3 regions of the Stenotrophomonas sp. YJH_SMC_14-1 genome follow, and region 3 is predicted to be linked to each of the others. Evidence: predicted binding sites of a transcription regulator. Region 3 holds the regulator's gene; each other region holds the start of a gene.

Region 1 (10,057 bases), on a different contig from region 3:
CTGGGACTGGGCATGGGTGTCACCTGCATCGGGCTGTCACTGCGCTATCGGGTACCGGTGGTGACCGCATGGTCGACACCGGGCGCGGCGATGCTGGTGGTCGGTGCCGGCGGCGCATCTCTTTCCGAGGCCACCGGCGCATTCCTGCTCGCTGCGGTTCTGGGCATGCTGGCTGGCTTCTCCGGCATCTTCGCCCGGTTGATGCAACGGGTGCCGATGGCGCTGGCCGCCGGCATGCTGGCCGGGGTGCTGCTGCGCTTCGGTCTGGACGTGTTCGTGGCCATGAACACCCAACTGGTACTGGCGCTGGCCATGTTCGCCACGTGGCTGACCGGACGCCGCCTGTTCCCGCGCTATGCGGTCATCGCCACCCTGCTGGTCGGCATCGCGGTTGCGGCCAGCCGTGGCCTGCTGCACGCACAGCAGGTGCAGCTGCAACTGGCGGTACCGCAATGGGTGACCCCATCCCTGTCCTGGACCGCGGTGGCCGGCATCGCCCTGCCCCTGTTCGTGGTCACCATGGCCTCGCAGAACATTCCGGGCGTGGCGGTGATGCGGGCATCCGGCTACGACGCCCCGGTGTCGCCGCTGATCGGCTGGATCGGTGTGGTCAATACACTACTGGCGCCGTTCGGTGCGTACGCGCTGAACCTGGCGGCAATCACCGCCGCGATCTGCATGGGCCGCGATGCCCATGAGGACCCGGCACGACGCTATACCGCCGCCATGGCGGCAGGTGCCTTCTACATCGTCATCGGACTGTTCGGTGCCACCGTGGCCGCACTGTTCGCTGCCTTCCCCAAGGAGCTGGTGGCCTGCGTGGCCGGTATCGCGCTGTTCGGCACCATCGCCAACAGCCTGGCCAGTGCGCTGGCGGTAGAGCGGGACCGCGAGGCGGCACTGGTCACCTTCCTGGTCACCGCCTCGGGCGTCTCACTGGCCGGCATCGGCTCGGCGTTCTGGGGCCTGGTGGCCGGTGCGCTGTGCCTGCTGGTGCTGCGGCCCCGTCAGGACCGCTGACCCACCCTACCCGGCCAATGCTGCGCCGACGATGCTCAGCGCCACCGCGATGACGATGGCGATCAGTGTGGCGACCACGCTGGTGCCGCCACGCGCGGTCAGCTCGCTGCGCAGCCGTGCATCATCGTCGCCGGTGACGGCACGGGCCTGGGCGATCAGGCGCTGGCAGTGCGCCAGGTACCAGCTGTTGCCAAAGATGCCGGTGGTGATGCTCAGCGCGAAGGTGATGACCAGCGACAGGCCATCCGGCACATCCAGCCAGGTCTCCACCACGCTGATCAGCAGCAGCAGGCCAGCCCACATCGCCGCCAGGCGGTACATCCTGCGGTACATCATCCAGATCAGGCCGAGCAGGAAGGCCGGCCAATGCCAGGTGCCACTGCCCGTCGCAACGCCCTGATCCAGCCGCCAGCGCTGGCGATAGATCGGGAAGTTGCCGCCGACCACGCTGGCGTACAAGGCCATCTCGCCCTCCAGCCCGGCAGCCGCAGCCCTGTCCGGTGCAGCGGCCGGCGCACGATAGGGATCGGACGGATCGCCGACATCCGGCGCGATGCCCTCAACCGCAGGGGCTGCGTCGATATCCAGGGCCGGAGCCACCTCGACGGGGGTGGAAGCCTGCTCCAGTTCCGCCAACGGCCGCCATGAGGGCATGCCTTCGCACCAGAGCAGGGTGCGCGCCGTAACCGTCCCTTCCTGCTGCAGCTGGCGAAGACCGGCCAGATCCACCGGCCCACTGCTCTGCCTGCCATTGGCGTACCACCATTGTGCTTCCTGCATGTTTTCCGTCCTTGCTACCTGCATCGACAAACTGAAATCGTTGTCCGCGCCTACAGCGCGGTACTGCCCAGGGTCTGCACCAGCTGATGGCGCGCACCCGGCGCAAGCGTAATCTGCTCCGGGCCTGCGTTGGCCACTTCCAGGCATACGTAATCGCGCCAGCCCTCGCCGACATCGGCCATCCTGGCTGCCGCCTCGGCGCCCGGATTCCAGACCACCAGCGTCTGGCTGCCTTCGCTGCGGATCTCGATCCGCCGCTGCAGTACGGGATCATGCAGCACGTAGTGGCCCCCGGCACTGGTATAGATGCGATCGCTGCGACCGGGATCACGCGGATCGCGCAATGACCACGGTCCCTGTTGCAGGCGCAGCTGCGCATAGTCCTCGTACTTGTCCAGGTACTGCAGGCCGTCAAGGCCCTCGACCTCGACCCGCTTGGCATCGCCCACCCGGAAATAGCTGTGCAGGGCCTGGGTGAAGGTCACCGGCGAGGTTCCGGTGTTCTCGGTGACCAGCTGCTGGCGCAGCTGGCGGCCAATGCGCAACTGCATCTGCAGGCGCAGGCCGCGATCGGCGCTGGGCGCAGGCGCCAACTGCAGCTCGACCTCGCCATCATCGCGCTGGCTGGCCTGCAGAAGCTCCCAGCGCGCGGTACGTACCAGGCCATGCGCCGGTACATCGGCGCTCTGGCCCTGGCGACCGAACCACGGCCAGCACACCGGGACGCCACCGCGGATGGGCGTGGGCAGCTCGGCGCGCGTGGGCGAAAGCCACAGCAGATCGGGCTGCCCATCAGGAACGAACGACAGCAGCTGGCCGCCGAACACGCTGACGACCGCCGTGGCGTTGGCGGTTCGCACCTGCCAGGCCTCCAGGCCGTGATACAGGCCGGTGCTGATGTCCGGATTCGACTGCATGCGATGACGCTCCTTGAAGACCGCGGCGATGATGTCGCGGTCAACGTGCCGCCGGCAAGGCTTTCTGCCCAGCGGGTGCGATGGCGGCCGCCTCTTCCTGCAGCGTGCGCAGGATGCGCTGGCCTGCGCGGCCGTCCACCTCGCTCCAGCCCAGGCGCTGCTGCTCGGCCTGGATCGCGCGGCGCGTGGCGGTACCGATCATGCCGTCGGCGGCACCGATATCGTGGCCGCGGGCCAGCAGCAGGGTCTGCAGCTGGCGGCGCTCATCGCGGCCCAGGCCCGGGTCATCGGTCGGCCAGGCGGTGGCCAACCCGTTGCCGCCACGCAATTGGTCAGCCAGCGTCGCGATCGCCAGCGCATAGCTTTCGGCGGCGTTGTAGCTGTAGATCGCGTCGTAGTTGCGGAACACCAGCAATGCCGGGCCCTTGTTGCCGGCCGGCAGCAGCAGCGCCGCGCGCGCATCCGCCGGCAGATTGGCCGGAGCCAACACGCTGCCATCCAGCGCAGTCACGCCCTGCGCACGCCAGTCGGCCAGGGCGCGACGCTGGGTGCGGCCGGCCTGGCTGGCGTGGAAGCCCGCAGGAACGCGGACTTCCACGCCCCACGGCTCGCCGCTGCGCCAGCCGGCGCGCTTGAGGTAGTTGGCGGTGGACGCCAGCGCATCGGGAATGCTGCCGACCAGATCGCGGCGGCCATCGCCATCACCGTCCACGGCGATGCGCGCATAGGTGCTGGGCATGAACTGCGTATGCCCGAAGGCACCGGCCCAGGAGCCGGTGAGCCCCTGGGCCTGCAGGTCGCCGCGGTCGATCAGCTTGAGCAGCGCCAGCAGTTCACCGCGGAAGAAGGGTTGGCGACGGCCGGCGCAGGACAGCGTGGCCAATGACTGCAGCAGCGGGCGCTTGCCGAACACGCGGCCGTAGTCGCTCTCCACGCCCCAGACCGCGACGATGGTGGCCGGATCGACGCCGTACTGCGCCGACACGCGATCGAGCAGGTCGCGGTGCTGCTGCAGCAGGGCGCGGCCATCAGCCACGCGCGGGCGATCGACCAGCGCGGCCAGGTAGTCCCAGATCGGCGTGGTGAATTCGGGCTGTGCATCGAGCAGGTCGAGCACGCTGGGGTCCGGGGTGAGGCCGGCGGTGATCGCGTTGAAACGGTCGGGACTGATGCCTTGTGTCGCAGCGGTGGCCTGCAGGCCCGACAGGCAGCGGCTGAACGCCGGATCGATGTCGCCGGCAGGCGCGGCGGGCGCTGTCGGCGCCGAGGCAAGAGCGGCCGCCAGGCCGAGCGTGGTCAGAATGGGCATGGCGTCCTCCGTGTTGCCGTTGCACGGCCATCTTAGGGGTAGCGGTGCTGCTGAACCTGAAGCGGTACCGGCTGGCCGTCCGCCCTAGATGGCACGCAACAGGCGCAGGCCATAGGCCGGGCCTTCAGCATCCCAGCGCTGCATGACCTGCAGGCCAGCCGGCTGCAGCAACGCTTCGAAGCTCTCGTCGGTGTACTTGTGGCTGTATTCGACGCGGATCGGTTCGTCGGCCTCGAGATGGAAGGTCCGGCCATCCAGATGGACGTCCTGTGCCCGCTGGCTGACCAGATCGGTCTCGATGCGCAGCCGCGCGACGCTGTAGCGGGCACGATGACGGAAGCCCTGCAGATCGAAGTCGCTGCCGACCTCGCGGTTGAGGCGGGCCAGCAGGTTCAGGGTGAATGCGGCGGTGACGCCCTGCGCATCGTTGTAGGCCGCCTCGATCAGCGCCGGGTCCTTGTGCAGGTCGATGCCGACCAGGGCCAGGCCATCACGCCCCATGGTCTGGCGCATCGCGCGCAGCAGCGCGACCGCGTCCTCGCCTTCAAAGTTGCCCAGCGTGGAACCGGGGAAGAACAGCAGCCGTCGCGCGGGTTCGCGTTCGGGCATGGGTACGGCGACGGGACGGGTAAAGTCGGCACAGACCGGCAGCATCTCCACCTCGGGCAGCGCCGGGGCCAGGTGGTCGATGCTGGACAGCAGCGCGGCACGCGAGATTTCAATGGGCGTGTAGGCCACCGGGTCGTGCAGGGCGGCCAGCAGCAACGCGGTCTTGCGGCCACTGCCGCTGCCCAGTTCCACCACGTGCAGGTGCGGCCCGACGCTTCGGGCGATGTCCGGCAGTACCCGTGAAAGCAGGGCCAGCTCGGTGCGCGTGGGGTAGTACTCGGGGGTCTGCGTGATCTGCTCGAACAGGCGCGAGCCGCGCGCATCGTAGAAGTACTTGGACGGCAGCTGGCGCGGCGTGCGCGACAACCCGGCCACCACGTCGGTGAGGATCTGCTGGCGGCCGGGGGTGAGATCGGTCAGCGCCTGCAGTGCGTCGTGCACCGTACTCATGCGAGGTCCCTGGCCAGGCGCAGCCCGGAGAACTGCCAACGCGCCGGGGGCATGAAGAAGTTGCGGTAGCTGGCACGCACGTGGCCACGCGGCGTGGCGCAGCTGCCACCGCGCAACACCCATTGCCCGCACATGAACTTGCCGTTGTATTCACCGAGGTTGCCGGCGAAAGGGCGGAAGCCCGGGTAGGCGCCATACGCGCTGTGGGTCCATTCCCATACATCGCCGAACAGCTGACGCAGTCCACTGCCCCCTGCAGCCTGCGGGTGCAGCCGATCGTCATCGGCAAAATGACCGCGAGGCGGCAGCGTTGCGGCGGCAGCCTCCCACTCGAACTCGCTGGGCAGGCGCGCACCGGCCCAGCGGGCGCAGGCATCGGCCTCGTAGTAGCTGAGGTGGCAGACCGGCGCATGCGGATCCAGTTCGCGCCAACCGCCCAGGGTGTACTCGCGCTGCAGGGCGTCATCCCAGTACAGCGGGTGCTGCCAGCTCTCGGCTTCGCGCAGCGCCCAGCCTTCGCTGAGCCACCAGCGCGGTTCGCGGTAGCCGCCGGCGTCGATGAAGGCGCGGTACTCGGCATTGCTGACGGGACGCTCGGCCAGTGCGTGCGCGGGGAGCAGCACGCGATGCGCCGGCGATTCGTTGTCGTAGGCGAAGGCGGTGTGCTGCGGCCAGGCTGCGGCGCCGATGGTGACGATGCGCTCGGGCGACTCGATCCAGCCCTGCGCACTGGCAGCGCTGGTTGCAGGCTGCAGGTCCTCGCGGTAGGCCGGCTGCAACGGATTGCACCAGAACGCGTGCTTGATGTCGGTGAGCAGCAGTTCCTGGTGCTGCTGCTCGTGCTGCAGGCCCAACTGCAGGTGCTGCAGTGCCTGCTCATCAAGGTCGCCTGCCGCCAGCCGCGATTGCACCTGTGCATCGACCTGCTGGCGGTAGTCGCGCACCTGCTGCAGCGATGGCCGCGACAGCAGCCCACGCTGCGGCCGGGCGTGCGCCGGGCCGAGGCTCTTGTAGTAGCTGTTGAACAGGTAGTCCCAGGCAGGGTCATGCGCCGGTGCAGGTGGGAAGCCGGCCAGCACGAAGCGTTCGAAGAACCAGGTGGTGTGGGCCAGGTGCCATTTGCTCGGGCTGGCATCGGCCATGCTCTGCAGCATGGCATCTTCGGCGCTGAGGGGGGCTGCCAGGTGCATGCTGCGGTTCCGCACACATGCGTACTGGCGGGCGAGATCGCGCTGCGGGGCAGCGACGGCGGTGGCTACGCTGTCCATCCGGGCAGCATCTGCGCAACAGGGTGAGTGCGATGTCATCGTTCGACGTCAACGCGTTCACATGCGTGACCATCCCGCATTCAAGAAGCCGGTGCGAACGCCGCTAACGGCAATGCTGCGGCCGCGTCGTCACCGCGCTGGAATTCCTGCTTGCCCCTGCATCCGCTCCGCCAGCCTGCGCATTACCTGTTCGTGCTGCCCGCCGTGCTGGTTGCCGTGGTGCTGTGGGCAGCACTGGGCAACGAAGACGTTGCCAGCCCGGCCCAACGCATCCTGCCCTGGCTGCTGGCCTGCCTCGGCGCCGGCCTTGCCCTGCTCTACCACCAGGTGCGTACGCTCTGCCTGCTGCTGGTGGTGGCGGTCATGTTCGCGCTGCTGCACCAGGACGTGGGCGGCTACCTGCACAGCGGCCATGTCACGGCGCTGACACCGCTGCGCTTCCATGCCATTTCGGCCTGGTTGCCCTTGCTGTTCGCGGGCCTGGCATTGTGGCCCGAGCGCGGCCGCCGCCGTCGCGACCTGCTGCTGCGAGGTGTTGCCAGTGGCGCCGCGCTGGTGATCTTCCTGCTGCTGGCCACGCAGCAACCCCGGGGCATGCACGATCTGCTGTCCAACCGCCACTGGAGCTGGATTCCGGCCGACTGGAACGCGCTGGCACAGCTGCCAGCGCTGCTGTTCCTTCTGGCAACCGCCGCGCTGGGCTGGCAGGCCTGGCGGCATCCGCGCCCGTTGCACACGGCGATGCTGCTGGCCCTGCTGTGCCTGTGGTGGATGCTGCCACGGGTGTTCCTGCAGCCGGTGCTGCTGCCGGCACTGGCCAGTGCGGCCCTGCTGCTGATGCTGGGCGCGATGATGCAGGAGTCCTTCCATATGGCCTTCCGCGATGAGCTGACCGGCCTGCCGGGGCGCCGCGCCTTCAATGAGACCCTGCAGCGGGCGCGCGGCACCTACAGCATCGCGATGGTGGACGTGGACCACTTCAAGTCGTTCAACGACACCCACGGCCACGACACCGGCGACGATGTGCTGCGCCTGGTGGCCTCGCGCCTGGGCCGGGTGGGCGATGGTGGCCGGGCGTTCCGCTATGGCGGCGAGGAGTTCGCGGTGGTGTTCCTGGATCGTCCCGCAGCGGCCTGCGTGGATGCAGTCGAGGCGCTGCGGCAGACCATCGAGGACACCCGCATGCAGCTGCGCGACCGGAGCACACGCAGCCGCGACGATGAAACGGGGCGCCGGCAGCGCGGACGCGGCGGAAGCGGGCAGACGGTGCAGGTGACGGTGAGCATCGGGCTGGCAGACAGCCGCGTGGATGAGCGGCCAGCGGCAGTGATCAAGGCCGCCGACCAAGCGCTGTACGCAGCCAAGGACGGTGGCCGCAACCAGGTCCGCGCGCATGCCGGCCAGCGCGTGCTGGCGGCACGCGGCGGCTGAGGTTCACACTGCGTCGAGGTAGTACCAGCGGCCGTCGACGCGCAGGAAGCGGCTGTGCTCGGCCATCTTCACCGCGCTGCCGCCGCCCACGCGGTAGCGGGCGGTGAAGCGCACTTCGGCGCTGTCGGCGCCGGTGACGATGTGCTCGTGCACGGTCAGGCCCAGCCAATGCGTACGCTGGCCGGGCGCATCATCCAGCGACAACTCGGCCGGGCGGGTATCCGGATGCCAGCTCTGGCGCAGATAGTCCGCCAGCGCCCGCACATAGGCGCTGTAACGCGATCGCATCAGGCGCTCGGCATCGGGGGCGGCCTCACCGGCATGGAAACGGCCACAGCAGGCGGCGTACTCGGCGGGAAGGCCGCAGGGGCAGGGATCGGTGGGTTTTCGGCTCATGCGGACATTGTCGCCGGGTTGTGCGGATGGATCCACGCGGGGCACCGGTCGACCAGTGCATGACAGGCGTATGCTGTCGCGCCCCCATATCGATTGATCGCCGTGCTGGAACTGGTTCCCCCTGAGTTGTGGTGGCTGGTGGTCATCGCCTTCATCGCCGGGCTGGTCGATGCCGCCGTCGGTGGTGGTGGGCTGGTGCAGCTGCCTGGCCTGTTCACGGTGCTGCCGCAGCAGACGCCGGCGATGCTGTTTGGCACCAACAAGTTCAGTTCGATGTTCGGTACCGGTGCGGCCGCCTGGCGCTATGCGCGCAACGTGCGCTTCCCGTGGAAGCCGGTGTTGTTCGCGGCCGGCACGGCCTTCATCTTCTCCTTCGCCGGCGCCACCGCGGTAAGCCTGCTGCCCAAAGACGCGGTGCGCCCACTGGTGCTGGTGCTGCTGGTCGCGATGCTGGCCTACACGCTGTGGAAGAAGGACTTCGGCGCGTTGCACCGGCCACAGGAGATCGGCCGCCGTGAACTGGTGATCGCGCTGGCGATCGGTGCGGCGATCGGCTTCTACGATGGCTTCTTCGGGCCGGGCACCGGCAGCTTCCTGATCTTCCTGTTCGTGCGCTTCTTCGGGCTGGATTTCCTGCGCGCCTCGGCGGCGTCGAAGGTGGTGAACCTGGCGACGAATGTGGCGGCGATCTCGTTCTTCGTGCCGACCGGCAACATCCTGTGGCTGTTCGCGCTGCCGATGGCGGCGGCCAACATCATCGGTTCGGTGGTGGGCACGCGCCTGGCGCTGAAGGGCGGCACGCCGTTCATCCGCAAGCTGTTCGTGGGGCTGGTGGTGGTGCTGATCGCGCGGATGGCGTGGGATACGTTCCGCGCTGCGTGAACGCGGTTGCCGGCCAGCGGCCGGCACTACCGGGTCATGAACCCCGCCCATGGGTAGTGCCGGCCGCTGGCCGGCATCCCCATCCGATCGGGTCATGAACCCCGCCCATGTGGTGCCGGCCGCTGACCGGCATTCCCCTTCAATCGGCCAGGTCAGGCCTCGGCTTCTTCCGGTTCGTTGGCCTGCTGGCGGCTGCGCTCGGGCAGCTTCAGGCGCTTGCCTTCCTCGTCATACTCGATCAGCAGCACGCCGGAATCGTGGCGACCGCTGATTTCGACGAAGCAGGCGCCGCCGATGAACGGTTCCAGCGTCATCACCGACTTCAGCGGGGTGGCAACCACCATCTGGAAGCCGAAGTTGTCGAAGATGTTCATTGCCAGTGCGGTGAACTCGTTGTCGGCCTTGTCGAAGGCTTCGTCGAGCACCACTGCGGCGTAGCTGGGCAGCTGGCTGTCAGCACCGCCGAGCTGGTAGCGCAGTGCCGCGGCCAGGCAGGTGGTGGCCAGTTTCTGGCGCTGGCCACCGGACTTGCCGGCGCCGCTGCGGTAGATCTCGACCTGCTGGCGCGTTTCCGCATCCAGCTCGACGCCGATGAACTCCACGTGCATGCGCACGTCCAGCACCAGCTCCCGCCAACGCTTGTCCTCGCCCTCCTGCGAGCCCAGGCGGTTGACCAGCTGGCGCAGCACGGTGAACTGCGATTCGGCCAGCTCGCGCTGCTCGGTCTGCTGCTGCGACAGCACTTCGCGCAGCTGCAGGTGGAACTCGCCGACTTCCGGCAGGCGGCGGTCGCTCAGCTCGATGGTCAGCAGCGTACCGCGGTTGAACGGCACCTGTTCCAGGCTGGCGTTCACTTCATCCAGGCGCTGGCCGATCGACTTGCGGGCTTCGGCGCTGTGGCGCTGCAGGGCCAGCAGGTTGTTCTTGCTCTGGTTCTGCAGCAGATCGAAGAAGCGCTCTTCGTGCTGCGGCAGGCCATCGCGCTCCAGTCGTTC
Region 2 (10,057 bases), on a different contig from region 3:
AAAGTTCGCGCTGCGCAACACCCAGCAGGACGGCTACGCCGCCGGCAAGCTCAATGAGATCACCGTGTCGGAAACCGGCGTGGTCTACGCGCGTTACTCCAATGGCGCCGACAAGCCGCTGGGCCAGGTCGCGCTGACCACCTTCAACAATCCGCAGGGCCTGGAATCGAAGGGCAACAACCTGTGGGTGGACACCTTCAGCTCGGGCACGCCGCGCACCGGCATGCCGGATACCTCCAACCTCGGCAAGATCCAGGCTGGCTCGCTGGAAGCGTCCACCGTCGACCTCACCGAGCAGCTGGTCAACATGATCACCGCGCAGCGCAACTTCCAGGCCAACGCGCAGATGATCACCACCCAGGACCAGATCACCCAGACCGTCATCAACATCCGTTGATGAGCTGCTGACCCTGTCACGGAACTCCCCGCATGGATAAAGCCCTTTACGTGGCGATGACCGGTGCCCGCGCCTCCCTGCAGGCGCAGGGAACGCTCAGCCACAACCTCGCCAACTCGGACACCCCTGGCTTCAAGGAAGCGCTGGCCAACACCGAAGCCTTCCCGATCAAGGGCCCGGGCTTTGCCTCACGGGTGGATGCGCTGCACGTCGATGCCGGCTTCAACCGCACGCCCGGCTCGCAGCACATCACCGGCAAGCCGCTGGATCTGTCCCTGCAGACCGGCACCTGGCTGGCGGTGCAGTCCAGCGACGGCAGCGAGGCGTACACGCGCGGTGCTGCACTGTCGGTCACCCCGAACGGCCAGCTGGTGACCTCCAGCGGGCGCACGGTACTGGATGACAACAACAATCCGATCGCCATTCCGCCCTACCAGGCCATGGAGATCGGTGCCGACGGCACGATCTCGATCATTCCACAGGGCGAAGGCCCGCAGACGATGGCGCAGATCGGCCGGATCAAGGTGGTGCAGGCGCCGGACGAGCGCCTTGAGCGTGGCCTGGATGGCCTGTTCCGCAACACCGACCCGCGCCAGCCGTTCGCCCCGGCACAGGGCACGGCCGTGCACAGCGGCCAGCTGGAAGGCAGCAACGTGGACGCCGCTGGCGCGCTGGTGCAGATGATCCAGCTGCAGCGCCAGTACGAAATGCAGGTGCAGGTGATCAAGCACGGCGACGAGAACGCGCGCAGCGCCAACAGCATGCTGCGCCTGGGCAGCTGACGGAATTCCGGCGCCGGCTGACAGCGGCGCTGGCACACCGCTTGCACACCCGCATACAAGGGCCGCACCACGCGGCCGGCTTCACCAGACAGGACATCGAAGATGAACCAGGCATTGTGGATCGCGAAAACCGGACTGGATGCGCAGCAGATGCGCATGTCGGTGGTTTCCAACAACCTCGCCAACACCAACACCACCGGCTTCAAGCAGGACCGTGCCAGTTTTGAAGACCTGCTGTACCAGCAGGTGCGCCAGCCCGGCGGCTCCTCCTCGGCACAGACGCAGCTGCCAACCGGCCTGCAACTGGGTACCGGCGTGCGCGTGGTCGCCACCGCCAAGAATTTTGAACAGGGTGGCCAGCAGCAGACCGGCCGCGCCCTCGACGTGATGGTCAATGGCCGCGGCTTCTTCGAGGTTCAGATGCCTGATGGCAGCTCGGCCTACACCCGTGATGGCTCGTTCAAGATCAACCAGGACAGCGAGCTGGTCACCAACAGCGGCTACCCGGTGCAGCCAGGCATCCAGATTCCCGAAGGCGCGCAGTCGGTCACCATCGGTACCGACGGCACCATCAGCGTGAAGATGGCCGACGGCGCCGCCTCGGTGGAAGTCGGCGCGCTGACCCTGACCGACTTCGTCAATCCGGCCGGCCTGCAGGCCCGTGGCGAGAATCTGTTCCTCGAGACCACTGCGTCCGGTCCGGCACAGAACGGCAACCCCGGCCTCAACGGCCTCGGCACCGTGGTGCAGGGCGCGCTGGAAGGCAGCAACGTCAACGTGGTGGAAGAGCTGGTGTCGATGATCGAAACCCAGCGCGCCTACGAAATGAACGCCAAGGCGATTTCCACCACCGATTCGATGCTCGGCTACCTCAACAACAAGCTCTGACCGGCCAACCCGGGAAACCGCCATGTCGCCCATTTCCAACTTCGCCCGCACTGCCCTCGCCTGCACCGTGGCTGCCCTGCTCGGTGGCTGCGTGATTGCTGGCGATGTGCGCCCCTATCCGGCAATGGCACCGATCCAGCCGATCATGCCACCGCAGGCCGAACCGACCGCCGGCGCGATCTACGCGGCCGGCCCGACCCTGCAGTTGTATTCGGACCGTCGCGCGCGCGATGTCGGCGACCTGCTGACCATCACCCTGCTGGAAAACACCACCGCGCAGACCAGTGCCAATACCGCCACCAACAAGGAATCGAACCTGAGCCTGGGCACGCCGTCCATCCTCGGTGCGCCGGTCACCCTGGGCGGCAAGGACATTCTGAGTGCTACGGCCAAGGGCGCGCGCGACTTCACCGGCAAGGGCAACAGCGCGCAGAGCAACCGCCTGCAGGGCAGCGTCACGGTCACGGTGATCCAGCGCCTGCCCAACGGCAACCTGGTGGTACAGGGGCAGAAGAACCTGCGCCTGAACCAGGGTGATGAACTGGTGCAGGTGCAGGGCATCGTGCGCCCGGGCGACATCAGCCAGGACAACACCATTCCGTCCAGCCGCGTGGCCGAAGCCCGCATCGTCTACGGCGGCCGCGGCCCGGTCGCGCAGTCCAACGCGATGGGCTGGCTGAGCCGCTTCTTCAACTCCGGCCTGACGCCGTTCTGAGTATGGCCATGAAACTCTTCTCCTCTTCTTCCTGGCAGCGACGCATGACGTCGCTCTACTGCGGCGTGTTCCTGCTCTTCGCGGTGGTGGCCCCGGCCAGCGCCGAGCGCATCAAGGACCTGGCCCAGGTCGGCGGCGTGCGTGGCAATGCGCTGGTGGGTTATGGCCTGGTGGTCGGCCTGGATGGCAGCGGCGACCGCACCAGCCAGGCACCCTTCACCGTGCAGAGCCTGAAGAACCTGCTCGGCGAGCTGGGCGTGAACGTACCGCCGAACGTCAACCCGCAGCTGAAGAACGTGGCCGCCGTGGCGATCCACGCCGAACTGCCGCCGTTCGCCAAGCCGGGCCAGACGATCGACATCACCGTGTCCTCGATCGGCAACGCGGTCTCGCTGCGTGGCGGTTCGCTGTTGATGGCCCCGCTGCGCGGCGCCGACGGCCAGATCTATGCCATCGCCCAGGGCAACCTGATCGTGGGCGGCTTTGGTGCACAGGGCAAGGATGGTTCCCGTGTCTCGGTGAACGTGCCCAGCGTCGGCCGTATTCCCAATGGCGCCACCGTGGAGCGTGCGCTGCCCGATCCGCTGGCCAACGGCGGCGAGATCACCCTGAACCTCCACAACAATGACTTCACCACGGTCTCGCGCATGGTCGCTGCGCTCAACAATGCGTTCGGCGACGGTGCGGCGCGTGCGGTCGACGGCGTGACCGTGGCGGTTACCGCGCCGACCGATCCGGGCGCACGCATCGGCCTGCTGGCGCGCATCGAGAACCTGGAACTGACCCCGGGCAGCGCTCCGGCCAAGGTGGTGGTCAATTCGCGTACCGGCACCGTGGTCATCGGCCAGCAGGTGCGCGTGGGACCTGCCGCGATCTCGCACGGTTCGCTGACCGTGACCATCCAGGAAAACACCAACGTCAGCCAGCCCAATGCGCTGTCCGGCGGCCGTACCGTAGCCAGCCCGCAGTCGACCATCACCGCCACCAACGACGGCAGCCGCATGTTCAAGTTCAGCGGCGGCACCACCCTGGACGAGATCGTGCACGCGGTGAACGCCGTGGGCGCAGCACCAGGCGATCTCATCGCGATCCTGGAAGCCCTGAAGCAGGCCGGCGCATTGAGTGCCGAGCTCGAGGTGATCTGATATGCGCATCAATCCCGCATTCGATCTGCACCCGGCACAACAGAACGATCCGGCGAAGATCGACAAGGTCGCGCGCCAGCTGGAAGGCCAGTTCGCGCAGATGCTGGTCAAGAGCATGCGTGACGCCAGTTTCGGCGACTCGCTGTTCCCCGGCGAAAACAAGATGTTCCGCGAGATGTACGACCAGAAGATTGCCGAGGCGATGACCCGCGGCAAAGGCCTGGGCCTGTCCGGCATGATCAGCCGGCAGCTGTCCGGCCAGGCCGCCGATGGCCCGGCGCTGGATACCCGCGTGGACCCGGCCAAGGCCAGCCGTGCCTATCAGCTCAATGCACCGGCCAAGCCGGCACCGTCGCTGCCGCTGGAAGACGGCAGCCAGGCCGTGCGTTTGCTGCAGCAGATGGCCGCCGGCGCCCAGTCCGGCGCACACGCGGCGGTTGCACCGATGGAACAGGCCCTGGACCTGATCGCCGGGCGCGAAAGCAGCAGCATGCACCGCTCGCTGGGTACCGAAGATCCGTACATCGGCGGCCTGCAAGGCGAGGACTGGGCTGCCAACAGCGACCAGTGGGCGGCCACCGCCAGCAACCGCGGCACGGCCATCAGCCCGGCCGATGCAATGGCGACCCGCACCGCCGTCGCGCGGCTGGGCGAACACACCCCGGAAGGCTTCGTCGCCAGCATCTGGCAGCACGCGCAGCGTGCGGCCAAGGAACTGGGCGTGGATGCCCGCGCCCTGGTCGCCCAGGCCGCGCTGGAAACCGGCTGGGGCAAGCGCCACATCAAGCATGCCGACGGCAGCACCTCGCACAACCTGTTCGGCATCAAGGCCAATGGCTGGAACGGCCAGCGCGCCGTGGCCGGCACCCACGAGTACGTCGATGGCGTGCGCCGCAACGAGACCGCCAGCTTCCGTGCCTACAGTTCGCCGGCCGAGAGCTTTGCCGACTACGTGCGCCTGCTGAAGACCAGCCCGCGCTACCAGCAGGCCCTGCAGGCCGGCACCGACGTGCAGGGCTTCGCCCGTGGCCTGCAGCGCGCCGGCTATGCCACCGACCCGCGCTACGCGGCCAAGATCGCCGCGATCGCCGGCGGACCGACCATCGAGCGCGCCGTCAGCGCCGTGGCAGACGCCGGCTCGCGCCTTGGCCAGACCTTCGCCAGCACCGCAACCGCGGCGCTGGGTATCACCCGTCGTTGAGGAACCCCATGTCCAGCGTACTTTCCACCGGTACCGGTGCCCTGCTCGCCTTCCAGCGTGCGTTGGCGACCACCAGCCACAACGTGGCCAACCTCAATACTCCGGGCTATAGCCGGCAGAAGGTCAACTTCGCCACGGCTGATCCCCAGAACTACGGCTACGGCACGGTCGGCAACGGCACCCGCATCACCGACATCCGCCGTACCGCCGACCAGCTGGCGATCTCGCGCCTGCTCGACAGCAGCGGCGAGCTGGCGCGCCTGAAGCAGCTCTCCGGCATGGCCGACCGGGTCAATTCGTTGTTCTCCGACGCGGCAACCAACGTGTCCGGCGTCTGGTCGAAGTTCTTCGATTCGGTCAGCGGCCTGTCCTCCAATGCCGCCGGCACCGCCGACCGCCAGAACATGCTGGATGGTGGCAAGGCGCTGGCCAACCGCTTCGTGCAGCTCAACACGCACCTGAACAACCTCAACAGCGAGGTCAACAACGGCCTGCTGGCCGGTGCCACCGAGGTCAACCGGCTGGCGCAGGAGATCGCGCAGATCAACGGTGCGATCGGCACCAACATCGCTACCGCCGCACCGGACCTGCTCGACCGCCGCGACCAGTTGATCACCCAGCTGATCGGCTACACCGGTGGCACTGCAGTGATCCAGGACGGCGGCATCATGAATGTCTATACCGCCGGCGGGAACGCGCTGGTGGTGGGCACCACGGCGACCAAGGTCACCACCGTGGCCGACCCGTACCAGCCGGAGCGGCTGCAGCTGGCGCTGGAAACGCAGGGCAACACCATCCGGCTCGACCCGAAGGCGGTCGGTGGCCAGATCGGCGGCCTGCTGGAATTCCGCGACACCGTGCTGACGCCTGCCCAGGCCGAACTGGGCAAGCTGGCGGTAGGGCTGGCTGAGAGCTTCAACCAGGTGCATCACCAAGGCGTGGACCTGTATGGCCAGCTCGGGGGTGACTTCTTCAACATCGGCAACCCGCGCGTCACCGCCAACAATGCCAACACCGGCACCGCCAGCCTCAGCGCCAGTTACGGCGACCTCGGCAAGCTGGACGCGCAGAACGTGGTGCTGCAGTTCGATGGCACCAACTGGAAGGCCAGCCGTGCCGACACCGGTGCCAACGTTCCGCTGACCGGCACCGGTACGGCCGCCGATCCACTGGTGATCAACGGCGTCAAGCTGGTGGTCGGCGGTACCCCGGCGGCCAACGACCGCTTCCTGCTGCAGCCGACCGCAGGCGTGGCGGGCAGCATGGAAGTGGCGATCACCGATCCGTCGCGCATCGCCGCTGCCGCGGCGGTGAAGGGCGCGGCGGCGACGTCCAACACGGGCACCGGCAAGCTGAGCGGTGTCACCGTCAGCGATTCGACCAACGCCAACCTGCGCAATCCGGCCGCGATCGTGTTCACCTCGGCCACCACCTACACCATCGATGGGGGCCCGCCGCAGACCTATACTCCCGGCCAGACCATCAGTGCCAATGGCTGGAGCTTCGTGCTGGACGGTGCGCCGAAGGTTGGCGACACCTTCAACATCACCCCGACTCCGGCGGGCTCGTCGGACAACAGCAACGCCTCCAGGCTGTCCAAGGTGGAGAGCGCCAAGGCATTCAACAGCGGCACGGTCACCCTCAACGGCGCCCTGGGTGGCCTGACCACCCAGGTCGGTGCAGCCGCCCGCTCGGCCGAGTATTCGCTGGAAGCGCAGCTGGTGATCAATGACAAGGCGCAGGAAGCGCGCGATGAGGTATCCGGCGTCAACCTGGACGAGGAGGCGGCCGACATGCTGCGCCTGCAACAGGCCTACCAGGCAGCCTCGCAGCTGATCTCCACCGCCGACAGCATGTTCCAGACCATCCTGGGAGCCGTCCGTCGATGAGCAGCCGTATCTCCACAAGCATGATGTTCAACCAGTCCGTGTCGCTGATGATGGCCAAGCAGGCCAAGCTCAGCCACCTGGAGCAGCAGATCGCCACCGGCAGCAAGATCGTCAGCGCCAAGGACGATCCGGTTGCCGCTGGTGCGGCGGTCGGGCTTGACCGCAGCCTGGCCGCACTGGACCGGATGAAACTGAATGCCGGCAACGTGCAGAACCGACTGGGCGTACAGGAAAACACCCTGGCCCAGGTCAACGACCTGATGGCCCGCGTCAACGACCTGACCATCCAGGCCAGCAATCCGGCACTGGGCGCCGCCGACAAGAAAACGCTGATCACCGAACTGAACCAGATCCGCGAGGGCCTGCTGTCGCTGGCCAACGCCGACGACGGCACCGGCCGCTACGTGTTCGGCGGCACCAACGATGGCGATCCGCCGTTCGCCAAGATCAATGGCAAGGTGGTCTACCGTGGCGACCAGACCCAGCGCCAGATTGAAGTCGGCCCCGACACCTATGTGCGGGATGCCCTGCCCGGCAGCGAAATCTTCATGCGCATTCCTACCGGCGACGGCTTCGTCGATGGTGTTGCCGCAGCCGGCAATACCGGCAATGGCGTGCTGACCAACATCACCCGCGATGGCAGCGACAGCTGGAACGGCCAGTCCTTCAGCATCCGATTCACCGCCGCCGACCAGTACCAGGTACTGGACGGTGCTGGCAACGTGACCGGCACCGGCACGTTCAAGGCCGGTGACAACGTGGAAGTCAACGGTGTCCGCCTGCAGATCACCGGCGCACCCGCTGCCGGTGACAGCTTCAACGTGAAGCCGGCAACCAGTCGCGACATCTTCGACACCATGGACAAGCTGATTGCCGCGCTGGATGCCGACACCGGCACCACCGCCAGGATGAGCGCGCAGCAGAACGAACTGCAGAGCGCCCTGCGCGATGTGGCCCGTGCGTCGGAACGGATGATCGATTCGCGTGCGGCCGGCGGTGCGCAGCTGAAGGCACTGGACAATGCCGCCGACATGCGCGAAGCCAACAGCGTGACCCTGAAGACCACGCTGTCGCAGATGCGCGACCTGGACTACGCCGATGCACTGAGCCAGTACCAGTTGCAGAGCACCGCGCTGCAGGCGGCACAGACGATCTTCTCGCAGATGCAGTCGATGTCGTTGTTCAACAAGATCCGCTGACGCATCTCCTGCGTCACCCCTGAAAGGCCGCGATGCCCTGCATCGCGGCCTTTTTCGTTTCTGCTTGCCCGTTCCGTCGCGCTCGCCGGGCGTGGCCCGGCGCTACCGGAAACGTGCTGCACGCATTTCCCGTGATTGCCCATCAAGCCCGGCCCTGCCCCGCCGATACCTTCATCAGCGCTGGTTGGGCATGCCCAACCGCCCTTTCCGGGGTCGCCTTCACGCCCAGCCAGGGCTGGAAAACCCGGGAAAAACAGCCTCCGGCACCGGATTTCAGCATCGACGGAATTCACGGCTAAAGGTTGTTGACAAAGCGCCGTTATTCATTTGGCAACAGCGAAGCACACAGCCACACAAAAAAACAGGCGGCGCTTCGTTTCATTCACCAACGGGTTCCATATAAGAGGAGACGACCCCATGGCACAGGTAATCAACACCAATACGATGTCGCTCAACGCTCAGCGCAACCTGAGCACCAGCGGCAGCTCGCTCGCTACCACCATCCAGCGCCTCTCGTCCGGCCTGCGCATCAACAGCGCGAAGGACGACGCGGCCGGCCTGGCCATCAGCGAGCGCTTCACCACCCAGATCCGCGGTCTGGACGTGGCCATCCGCAACGCCAACGACGGTATCTCGCTGGCCCAGGTCGCCGAGGGTTCGCTGAGCGAAGTCGGCAACAACCTGCAGCGCATCCGTGAACTGGCCGTGCAGTCCTCCAACGCCACCAACTCGGCCAGCGACCGCAAGGCCCTGCAGGCTGAAGTGACCCAGCTGGTCTCGGAAGTCGACCGCGTGGCCAAGCAGGCCGACTTCAACGGCACCAAGCTGCTGGACGGCTCCTTCACCAGCCAGCTGTTCCAGGTCGGCGCCAACGCCGGCCAGGCCATCGCCATCAACAGCGTGGTCAACGCCAAGGCTGATTCGCTGGGCGCGGCAACCTTCGCCAACGGCTACACCGGCACCAGCCTGGCCGCCGCCGACAAGGCCACCGCCGACACCACCTACTCCGGCCTGCAGATCTCGGTGACCCCGCCGGGCGGCACCGCCACCACGGTCACCATCAACGACTTCACCGTGAAGGCGGGCGAATCGATCACCTCGGCCACCTCCGCCGCGATCAACAACAAGCTGGGCGAAACCGGCGTCATGGCCTCGGTCAATGCCGGTGTGATCAGCCTGGCCTCGGTCAAGGACGGCCAGACCTTCACCCTGGGCGTCAGTGCCGCAACCCCGCCGGCTGGCGCCACCGCCGCGACCATCGCCGGCCTGGGCCTGACCGAAACGAGCACCAACGGCGGCCTGCTGACTGGCGCCACGGCCAACTTCGTCAAGGACCTGAACGTCACCACCGCCGAAGGCGCACAGAAGGCGCTGTCGATCGTCGACAAGGCCCTCGAATCGGTCAACAGCGTGCGCGCCGACCTCGGCGCGATCCAGAACCGCTTCACCTCGGTGGTGGCCAACCTGCAGACCTCCTCGGAGAACCTGTCCGCATCGCGCAGCCGCATCCGCGATACCGACTTCGCCAAGGAAACCGCCGAACTGACCCGCACCCAGATCCTGCAGCAGGCCGGTACGGCCATGCTGGCCCAGGCCAACCAGGTACCGCAGAACGTGCTCAGCCTGTTGCAGCGCTGACATGAGCCGCCCCCGGGGCACGTCGGGGGCGTCTAACCCAACTCACGTGCAACCGCTCAAGGACCTCTCCTCATGGCACAAGTCATCAACACCAATACGATGTCGTTGAATGCTCAGCGTAACCTGAGCACCAGCGGCAGCTCGCTGGCCACCACCATCCAGCGCCTGTCCTCCGGTTCGCGCATCAACAGCGCCAAGGACGA
Region 3 (10,057 bases):
CCGCAGCAGCACCCCGGCGCCGGAACCGGTCGCCGCCACCACCTCGGCGGTGGCCGCCCTCGCCCGTGCGGCCGTTGGGGCCACCGGCCGTACCCTGGACAGCGCCGACGAGATCGTGCCGACCCGTGGCAGCACCGGCTTCGCCGCCACCCTGGCGCGCGCCGCCGTCAACGAACCGGCGCTGCCCGAACAGAGCTTCGCCCCGTTCGCCGAGGCCATCGTTGCACCGGCCGCCACCGTGCCGGCCAACCGCGCCCGCTTCCAGATCGACCCGCCGCAGGACATGCATGACGAAAGCGTGGCCCCGGCCGTGCAGCCGCCGCCGCTGCCGACCGCTGCCGTGACCGAAGCGCAGCCCGGGATCGCCGCCAGCGAACCGGCAGCGGCCGAAGCCGCCGGCGAAGCCAGCCCGGCCCCCATGCTGGCCCCGGCACCGACGCTGACCGTGGTTGCCCAGGACGACGCCGAGATCCGCCAGCTGCGCCAGGAAGTGGCCGGCATGCGCCAGGTGATCGAGCGCGAGATGAACCGCTTCACCGACGAGCGCCTGCGTGGCAGCCCGGTGCGCGCCACCGCGCTGGACCTGATGGACGAGTACGGTTTCGACGCCGGGCTGGCCCGCGACGTGGCCATGCAGATCCCGCTGGAGACCGAAGCCCATCGTGGCCGCGGCCTGATGCTGGGGCTGATCTCGCGCAAGCTGCCGATCGCCCCGGTCGACCCGCTGGAAGAAGGCGGCGTGATCGCCCTGGTCGGCCCGACCGGCGCCGGCAAGACCACCACCATCGCCAAGCTGGCCTCGCGCTTCGCCGAGAAGCATGCGCCGCGCGATGTGGCCCTGGTGACCACCGACACCACCCGCATCGGCGCCCGCGAGCAGCTGTACGGCTACGGCCGCCAGCTCGGCATCGCGGTGCACGAGGCCAACAGCGGCACCGACCTGGACCAGCTGCTGGAACGCCTGAAGGACTACAAGCTGGTGCTGATCGACACCGCCGGCCTGGGCCCGCGCGACCGCGCGCTGGCCGCGCAGCTGCAGTGGCTGCGCGCCGCCCGCCAGGTACGCACCCTGCTGGTGCTGCCGGCCAACACCAGCTTCGGCGACATGGACGAGGTGGTCCGCCGCTTCGGCGCCGCCAACCTGCAGGGCCTGGTGTTGAGCAAGCTGGACGAGACCGGCCGCTTCGGCAACGCCCTGTCAGTGGCCGTGGACCACGCCCTGCCGATCACCTGGGTGACCGATGGCCAGGACGTTCCGGAGGACCTGCACCGGGCCAGTGCGGCCAATCTCGTACTTCGCCTTGAAGATTTGCGCCGCGCGGCCGATATGCCCTGCAACCCGGAGTTGAACCATGCCGTCGCGTGAGTACGCCAAGCTGACCAAGACCTTCCCGCTGTCGGCCACCCGCAGCGAGCCGCTCGGCCCTGTGCGCACCATTGCCGTCACTGGCGGCAAGGGCGGCGTGGGCAAGACGAATGTGTCCGCCAACCTGGCGGTGGCACTGGCCGGCATGGGCAAGCGCACGCTGCTGCTGGACGCCGACCTGGGCCTGGCCAACATCGACGTGATCCTGGGGCTGAACCCGACCTTCACGCTGGCCGACCTGGTCGCCGGCCGCTGCTCGCTGGACGACGTCATCGTCGAAGGCCCGAACGGCGTGCTGGTGGTGCCGGCCGCGTCCGGCCGCCGGCACATGGCCGAGCTGGCCCCGGCCGAGCACGTCGGCCTGGTCAACGTGTTCTCCGAGCTGGAACGCGAACTGGACATCATGGTGGTGGACACCGCCGCCGGCATCACCGACGGCGTGCTGACCTTCTGCCAGGCCGCGCAGGACACCGTGGTGGTGGTATGTGACGAGCCGGCCTCGATCACCGACGCCTACGCGCTGATCAAGGTGCTGTCGCGCGAACGCGGCGTGGACCGCATCCAGGTAGTGGCCAACATGGTGCGCGACCCCAACGAGGGCCGCGTGCTGTACGAAAAGCTGACCCGCGTCTGCGAGAAGTTCCTCGCCGATGTCTCGCTGAACTACCTGGGCTGCGTGCCGCAGGACGACTGGCTGCGCCTGTCGGTGCAGCGCCAGCAGCCGGTGGTGAAGGCCTACCCGTCCAGCCCGGCCGCGCTGGCGATCACCGAGATCGCGCGTCGCACCGCACGCTGGCAGGCGCCGACCGAACCGCGTGGCGGCGTCGAGTTCTTCCTCGAGCGCATCCTCAAGCAGCGCGGGGTGGCCGCATGAAAGGCGCAGCCCAGTACAGGGAAGTCCAGCGCTCGGCGGCCAACGAGGTCATCGCCCAGCATTCGGACCTGGTGCGGCGCATCGCCCACCACCTGGCCGCGCGGTTGCCGGCCAGCGTTGAAGTGGACGACCTGATCCAGGCCGGCATGATGGGCCTGATCGAAGCGTCGCGCAGCTACGACGCCGACCAGGGCGCCTCGTTCGAGACCTATGCCTCGATCCGCATCCGCGGTTCGATGATCGACGAGATCCGCCGTGGCGACTGGGTGCCGCGCTCGGTGCACCGCCGTGCCCGCGATGCCGCCGCCACCATCCGCCGCCTGGAACAGAGCAGCGGCCGCGCCGCCAGCGCCACCGAGGTGGCCGCCGCGATGGAGATGCCGCTGCCCGAATACCTGCGGTTGATGGAGGACGCCGCACGTGGCCAGGTGCTGAGCCTGGAGTCGCGCATCGAGGACCAGGGCGAGCTGGACACCGTCGCCCAAGGCGGCCCGACCCCGCAGCAGGTGCTGGAGCGGGGTGAATTCGGCCGCGAGCTGGGCAAGGCCATCGGCCACCTGCCCGAGCGCGAACAGCTGGTGCTCTCGCTCTACTACGAGCAGGAACTGAACCTGAAGGAGATCGGCGCGGTGCTCGGCGTGAGCGAGTCGCGGGTCTGCCAGATCCACGGCCAGGCGGTGCTGCGCCTGCGTGGCCGGCTCAAGATTTTCGAGGCGGCGGACGCCGGCCTGGAAGAATGAACATGCCCGAGGCGGCTGCCCCCGGCCGCCCGGAATGAACAACAAAGGAACTCTGCTTTGAACAAGAACATGCGCATCCTGATCGTCGATGACTTCTCGACCATGCGTCGGATCGTCAAGAACCTGCTGGGCGATCTGGGCTTCACCAATACCGCCGAAGCCGAGGACGGGCATGCCGCGCTGTCGCTGCTGCAGAGCCAGCCGTTCGATTTCGTGGTCACCGACTGGAACATGCCGGTGATGACCGGCATCGAGCTGCTGAAGGCGATCCGTGCCGATGCCAAGCTGAAGACCCTGCCAGTGCTGATGGTCACCGCCGAAGCCAAGCGCGAACAGATCATCGAAGCCGCCCAGAACGGCGTGAACGGCTACATCATCAAGCCGTTCACTGCGCAGACGCTGGAAGAGAAGCTCGGCAAGATCTTCGAACGCCTGGCGGCCAGCGCCTGATGGATACCACGGTCGACAAGAGCGCCCTCGCCCTGCGCCTGCAGGAAGCCCTGGACGCACTCGAGTCCGGTGACGAGGCCGCCTGGCGGCAGCGCATCGACGGACTGGTCGCGCTGCGTACGCAGCCGATGATGAGCGGCCTCTCGCGGCTGGCCCGCGAGCTGGGGCAGGCACTGGGTGAGCTGCCGACCGTGCCCAGCGAGGCCGGTGAGCTGGACGACGCCTGCGCACGCCTGGACCACGTGGTGGCCATGACCGAACAGGCCACGCACCGCACCCTGGACCTGGCCGAGGAATGCCGCAGCCTGACCGAACAGCTGCGTGCTGAAGGCCTGCAGCCGGGCCAGGACGCGCAGCTCGAGCGCATCCGCCACAACCTGACCGAGATCGCCCTGACCCAGAGCTACCAGGACCTGACCGGGCAGATCATCCGTCGCGTGGTCGGCATCGTCCGCCGCGTGCACGAGGGCTTCGGCGCACTCGGCCTGCCGCCGGAACAGCATCGCACCGACCCGGAACTGGCCGGGCCGGCACTGAAGGGACTGGACCGCCACGCGGTCTCGCAGAACGACGCCGACGACCTGTTGTCGGATCTGGGGCTGTAAGCATGAGCGCGGTATCCGACGACATCACTGCCGATTTCATCATCGAGGCACAGGAAATCCTGGATCGCCTGGGCGAACAGCTGGTGTCGCTGGAGCAGGCACCGCAGGACACCGAGCAGCTCAACGCGGTGTTCCGTGGATACCACACGCTCAAGGGCGGTGCCGGCTTCCTTGGCGTCACTGCGATGGTCGAGCTGTGCCACGCCGCTGAAGAGGCCCTGGGCATCGCGCGTGCCGGGCAGGCGGTGCTGCAGGCCCACCACTTCGACGCCGCCCAGCAATCGCTGGACTACCTGCAGTCGATGCTGGACGCCGTGTCCTCCGGCACCGAGCCGGGTTATGCGCCGCCGGACCTGATCGCGCAGTTCGACATGAACGGTGGCACTGCCGCGCCGGCCGCTGCGGCCGCGCCTGCGGCAGCCGGCAGCGACCTGATCACCGACGACGAATTCGAGGCCCTGCTCGACCAGCTGCATGGCGGCAACGCGCCGACCGCGGTCGCGCCGGCGAAGAAAGCCGACGATGGCCTGATCAGCGAAGACGAGTTCGAAGCCCTGCTGGACCAGCTGCACGGTGGCGCTGCGCCAGGCGCCAAGCCTGCTGCCGCCGTCGCGGCGGCCCCCGCCGCAGCACCGCGCCCGGCACCCGCCCCGGCACCTGCAGCCAAGCCGGCAGCCAAGCCGATGGCCGAGGCCGAGCACACCGTGCGCGTGGACACCAAGCGCCTGGATGCGATCGTCAACCTGATCGGCGAACTGGTGCTTTCCCGCAACCGCCTGAAGACCCTGCGTGCACGCCTGCGCGACGAGGAGCTGGACCGCGCCGTATCGACGCTGGACATCGCCACTGCCCGCCTGCAGTCGGCGGTGATGCGTACCCGCATGCAGCCGGTGGGCAAGGTGTTCTCGCGCTTCCCCAAGGTCGCCCGCGACGTCGCCCGCTCGCTGAAGAAGGAAGTGGACCTGGAGCTGGTCGGCGCCGAGACCGAGCTCGACCGCAACCTGGTCGAAGCGCTGGCCGACCCGCTGGTGCACCTGGTCCGCAACGCCATCGACCACGGCGTGGAAATGCCCGACCTGCGCGAAGCACAAGGCAAGCCGCGGATGGGCCATGTGCGCCTGTCCGCCCAGCAGGAAGGTGACTACGTCAGCATCGAGGTGCAGGACGATGGCGCCGGCATCGACCCCGAGAAGCTGCGCGCGAAGGCGCGCGAGAAGGGCCTGATCGACCCGGAAGCCGCTGCCCGCCTGAGCAGCGAGGAGTGCCTGCACCTGGTGTTCCTGCCCGGCTTCTCGACCAAGCAGCAGGTCACCGATATTTCCGGCCGCGGCGTCGGCATGGACGTGGTGCAGTCGCGCATCCGCGAACTGAGCGGCCAGATCCAGATCCAGTCGGAACTGGGGCGTGGCAGCCGCTTCCTGATCCGCGTGCCGCTCACCCTCGCGATCCTGCCGACCCTGCTGGTGCAGGCCGGCGAGGACGTCTACGCGCTACCGCTGGCACGCGTGATGGAAGTGCTGCACGCGCCGCGCACCTCGCTGGGCTGGTTCGATGGCCGCGCCGTGCTTGATCGCCGCTCGCACACCCTGCCGCTGGTCGACCTGCGCCAGTGGCTGGATGTGACGCCGGCCGCGTCAACCCTGCTGACCATCGTGGTGCTGCAGGCCGGCGAAGCGCGCTTCGGCCTGGTCGTGGACCAGGTACGCGGGCGCGAGGAAGTGGTCATCAAGCCACTGCCAAAAGCCCTGCGCGGCCTGCGCGGTTATGCCGGTGCAACGTTGATCGGCGATGGTCGCATGGCACTGATCCTGGACGTGGACGGCATACGCTGAACGCCGCCGGGCATGGCCCGGCGACCCGAAAACTGTGACTACCGTCTGTACGCATTCTCCCGGTGTCTCAAGTCCCATTCATACAAGCCGATACCGGAACCATGGATAGACTCAGCCTCATTGGACTCTTTCTCGCCCTGGCCTCGCTGGTCGGCGGCAGCATCCTCAAGGGCGCCGGCCTGGCGTCGTTGTGGTCGCCTGCGGCGTTCGTGATCGTCATCGTCGGTACCGTTGCCGCGATCCTGCTTCACACCTCGCCGGCGGTGTTCAAGCATGCGTTCAAGATCGTGCGCTGGGTCGTGCGCCCGCCGCACAGCGATCGCCGCGAACTGATCCAGCAGATCGTCGAGTGGAGCAACATCGCCCGCCGCCAGGGCCTGCTGGGCCTGGAATCGCAGGTGGAAGCGCAGCAGGACCCGTTCCTGCGCAAGGGCCTGCAGCTGCTGGTGGACGGCGTTGAACCCGAATCGATGCGTCACATGCTGGAGATCGAACTGGGCAGCCAGGAGCACCAGGACCAGGCCGGTGCCAAGGTCTTCGAAGCGATGGGCATCTACGCGCCCACGCTCGGCATCATCGGTGCCGTTCTCGGCCTGATCGCGGTGATGAAGAACCTGGCCGACCCGAGCAAACTCGGCCACGGCATCGCCGCCGCGTTCACCGCCACCATCTACGGCATCGCCTCGGCCAATCTGCTGTTCCTGCCGATCGCCGCCAAGCTCAAGAGCGTGATCTCGCACAACACCCGCGACCGCGAAATGGTCATTGAAGGCCTGATTTCGATCGCCCAGGGCGAGAACCCGCGCAACATCGAAACCAACCTCTCCGGCTTCCTGCACTGACATGGCCCGCCGCAAGCACCACGAAGAGCACGCCAACCATGAAGCATGGGCGATCCCCTATGCCGACCTGATGACGTTGCTGCTCGCCTTCTTCGTGGTCATGTACGCGATCTCCTCGGTCAACGAGGGCAAGTACCGGATCATGGCCGACGCGCTCACCGATGCCTTCGGCGGCGCGCCGCGCACCATCAATCCGGTGCAGGTGGGTAACAAGCAGGTGCAGGGTGGCGGCTGGGACAGCCCCTCGGTGATCAAGTCCGGCACCAAGATCGGCCCCTCCGCGCCCGCGCCGTCGCACGACCCGACCCTGCTGCCGTCGATGGCCTCGCAGATGCGCATGCCGGTCTCCGTGCACAACCAGGAACAGATCGCCCGTGCCGAGCGCCAGCTCAACAGCATCGCCGACCGCCTCACCGCCGCACTGGCGCCGCTGATCGACCGCGGCATGATCAGCGTGCGCCGCACCGAGTTGTGGATCGAAGTGGAGATCAACAGCGACATCCTGTTCCCCACCGGCTCGGCCGCGCTGGACGTGCATGCACGGCAGACGCTGGCCAGCCTGGCCGAGGTGCTGCGCGACGTGCCCAACAGCGTGCGCGTGGAAGGCCATACCGACAACGTGCCGATCGCCACCGCCACCTTCCCTTCGAACTGGGAACTGTCGGCCGGTCGCGCCGCCAGCGTGGTGCACCTGTTCGCCGACCAGGGCGTGCAGCCATCACGGCTGGCGATGGTTGGCTATGGCCAGTTCCGTCCGCGCGAAGAGAACGACAGCGCGCAGGGGCGCAACCGCAACCGCCGGGTGATGGTCATCATCCTGGCCGACACCTCGCATTCGGTGGATCCGCTTGGCCAGCGCCTCAATGCGGCCACCGGCGCCGTCGACGACAGCACCACCGAACAAGCCGCCGCAACTCCGGCTACCGCCCCCACCTCCCCCATCGCACCGGTGAAGTTGCCGCCGGTGCCGGCTGGCAGCCGCGTCGGCGCCGCCGTTCCCCCGGCAATGAAGGAGTAAACCGATGCGCATCTGGGCAGTCGCCAACCAGAAGGGCGGAGTCGGCAAGACCACCACCACCCTCGCCCTCGGCCGCGGCCTGGCCGCGCTTGGCCATCGCGTGCTGCTGATCGACCTCGATCCGCATGCCTCGCTCAGCCGCGCCTTTGGCGTGCCGGTGGATCCGCCGCCGGCGGGCGTGCTGGAACTGTTCGGCGCCCCGCCGGCCGATCTTTCCAGCCTGTGCCATGCCAGCAGCATCCACGGCCTGGACTACGTCTGCGCGCAGTCGGCGCTGGCCACGCTGGAGCGCCGCAGCGCCAACCAGCCCGGACTCGGCCTGGCCCTGCAGAACGCACTGGCGCGTCACCAGGGCCAGCACGACTACATCCTGCTGGACTGTGCCCCCACCCTTGGCCTGTTGATGATCAACGCGCTGGCCGCTGCCGACCGCCTGATCATTCCCACCCAGGCCGAGCCGCTGGCCCTGCATGGCCTGGACGGCATGGTCCGCACCGGCGAGATGGTCGAGCGCTCGCGCCGCCGCCCGCTGCCGATCTCGATCCTGCCGACCCTGTTCGATCGCCGCACCCGCGCCGGCAACGAGTCGCTGCGCACGATGCAGGATCGCCACGGCATCCGCGTGTGGGAAGACGCCATTCCGATCGACACCCGCATCAGCAACGCCGCAGGCCTGACCCTGCCCAGCGTTGGTGAGGACTACCCGGGCCGCGGCCTGGCCGCCTATCGCCGCGCACTGAACTGGATCCTCGGTGAGGATGCCCGTGCCCTGGAGCAGGCCGCATGAACAGCACCGGCGTACTGGACGACTACCTGGACGAACTGCTGGGCGAAGCGATCGCCCCGGCGGCCGTCGTGCTGCCAACGCCGGACAGCGCCGCCCCGGTTCCGGACAGCACATCGGAACCGGAACGCGAGCCGACCTGGGATGACCTGCCGGCCGAGGTGATCTACGAAACCGACAGCGTCGCCGCGGGGCCTGCCGTGGACAACGCCGCGCTCGAAGCCGCCTTCGAGGCGGCCACAACGGCCGAGCGCGAGCCCACCTGGGACGATCTGCCCGCTGAAGTGATCTATGAGACGGACGCTGTTGCCGTTGCCCCGGCACAGGATGACGCAGCACTGGAAGCCGCCTTCGAGGCCGCCGCAGTGCCGGTCGCCGCTCCCGAGCGCGAACCGACCTGGGATGACCTGCCTGACGAGGTGATCCACGAGACGGCCCCGGCCAAGGCCGGCCCGGAGCCCACCTGGGACGACCTGCCCGACGAAGTGATCTACGAGACCGACGCGGCCGACAGCCATCAGCTCGCCCACACTGACAGCCCCGGTCTGCAGGCTGCGTTCGAAGCCGCTGCTGGTGGTGAGGATGTCCCCACGCCGCCACCGGCCGTGGTTGCGCCCCCGGCACCGCGCCCTGCACCCGCGCCCGTCCCGGCCGCGCGTGCTGCCGCCGCGCCGCCGCCCCGCGTTGCCCTGGATGCCCCGGCCACCAACCGTCCCGGTACCTGGCAGGAGCTGCAGGCGCAGGCGCACCAGCCCGCCAGCAGTCCGCACCCGCAGAACCGCCGCGCCGGCGAGCGCACCTCGCGCTGGCTGCGCCTGCGCTGCGGGACCCAGGCCTATGCGCTGGAACTGTTGAAAGTGCAGGAAGTGGTGTTGCCGGTGCCACTGCTGCCGTTGCGTGGCACGGCACCGGCGATGCTCGGGATCATGAACCTGCGTGGCCAGGTGGTGCCGGTGATGGACCTCGGCCTGCACCTCGGCGCCGCATCGGCAGAAGACGATGCCCAGACCCGCATCGTGGTGCTGGAAGAGGACGGCGAGACCATCGGCCTGCGCGTGTCGGCAGTGGAAGATGTCGCCAACCTCACCGATTCACAGATCGAACCCCCGGATACCGCCCGCATCTGCCAGATCTCCAATGATCTGTTCCGCGGCGTCGCCCGGGTCAGCCAGCGCCCGATGATCCTGCTGGACGCCACACGGCTGTTGAGTTGATCTGGAAAAAAGGGGACGGAGGGGATTAAGTCGCAAGTGGCTCGGCGCTTTGCGCCGAAGCGGTGCCTGTCGGGGACGCAAGGAGTTGAACCGTTGGATCAACTCCTTACGTCCCCACTGCGCGGTCGCCGTTGCCGAGGGGGCTGCAGTAGAGCCAGGTCGCTTGCGACTTAATCCCCTCCGTCCTTTTCAGCGGCGACCGCATCGACGCACCGCGTCGATTCCTCTAAAGAACCCCGCCGGGGTGCCGTTATGGATCACGGAACCGTTTGTCCGGAGCAACGATGAGCACTGTCGAACTGGGTGAGGATCTCGGCATCGAGAGCAGCACC

The links. Region 3 encodes FliA, which starts transcription of late flagellar genes. Its sites were predicted from a motif close to TAAAGTTTNNCNNNCNNNGGCCGATAA; they were not measured.
Region 1: AC5P9P_RS14330 (GGDEF domain-containing protein) is a predicted target of FliA. The motif match lies at 6,434-6,460, and genes of this name have one in related genera.
Region 2: AC5P9P_RS11625 (flagellin) is a predicted target of FliA. The motif match lies at 8,513-8,539, and genes of this name have one in related genera.

Annotation. Positions count from the first base shown of each region.
Region 1 covers NZ_JCAFVK010000006.1:683-10,739, forward strand. Annotated here, with positions in the region: gene AC5P9P_RS14300 (benzoate/H(+) symporter BenE family transporter) at 1-1,020, shown strand, start outside; gene AC5P9P_RS14305 (DUF2628 domain-containing protein) at 1,027-1,800, opposite strand; gene AC5P9P_RS14310 (D-hexose-6-phosphate mutarotase) at 1,851-2,717, opposite strand; gene AC5P9P_RS14315 (lytic murein transglycosylase) at 2,758-4,026, opposite strand; gene egtD (L-histidine N(alpha)-methyltransferase) at 4,111-5,085, opposite strand; gene egtB (ergothioneine biosynthesis protein EgtB) at 5,082-6,353, opposite strand; gene AC5P9P_RS14330 (GGDEF domain-containing protein) at 6,504-7,784, shown strand; gene AC5P9P_RS14335 (YchJ family protein) at 7,788-8,180, opposite strand; gene AC5P9P_RS14340 (sulfite exporter TauE/SafE family protein) at 8,283-9,062, shown strand; gene AC5P9P_RS14345 (ATP-binding protein) at 9,215-10,057, opposite strand, start outside.
Region 2 covers NZ_JCAFVK010000004.1:10-10,066, reverse strand. Annotated here, with positions in the region: gene flgE (flagellar hook protein FlgE) at 1-397, shown strand, start outside; gene AC5P9P_RS11660 (flagellar basal body rod protein FlgF) at 430-1,179, shown strand; gene flgG (flagellar basal-body rod protein FlgG) at 1,282-2,067, shown strand; gene flgH (flagellar basal body L-ring protein FlgH) at 2,090-2,782, shown strand; gene AC5P9P_RS11645 (flagellar basal body P-ring protein FlgI) at 2,785-3,927, shown strand; gene flgJ (flagellar assembly peptidoglycan hydrolase FlgJ) at 3,929-5,128, shown strand; gene flgK (flagellar hook-associated protein FlgK) at 5,137-7,017, shown strand; gene flgL (flagellar hook-associated protein FlgL) at 7,014-8,216, shown strand; gene AC5P9P_RS11625 (flagellin) at 8,634-9,854, shown strand; partial or broken gene AC5P9P_RS11620 (flagellin N-terminal helical domain-containing protein) at 9,927-10,057, shown strand, end outside.
Region 3 covers NZ_JCAFVK010000015.1:27,267-37,323, forward strand. Annotated here, with positions in the region: gene flhF (flagellar biosynthesis GTPase FlhF) at 1-1,366, shown strand, start outside; gene AC5P9P_RS20055 (MinD/ParA family ATP-binding protein) at 1,353-2,240, shown strand; gene AC5P9P_RS20060 (RNA polymerase sigma factor FliA) at 2,237-2,980, shown strand; gene cheY (chemotaxis response regulator CheY) at 3,038-3,430, shown strand; gene AC5P9P_RS20070 (protein phosphatase CheZ) at 3,430-4,035, shown strand; gene AC5P9P_RS20075 (chemotaxis protein CheA) at 4,038-5,867, shown strand; gene AC5P9P_RS20080 (flagellar motor protein) at 5,969-6,709, shown strand; gene motD (flagellar motor protein MotD) at 6,711-7,727, shown strand; gene AC5P9P_RS20090 (ParA family protein) at 7,732-8,514, shown strand; gene AC5P9P_RS20095 (chemotaxis protein CheW) at 8,511-9,725, shown strand; gene AC5P9P_RS20100 (STAS domain-containing protein) at 10,010-10,057, shown strand, end outside.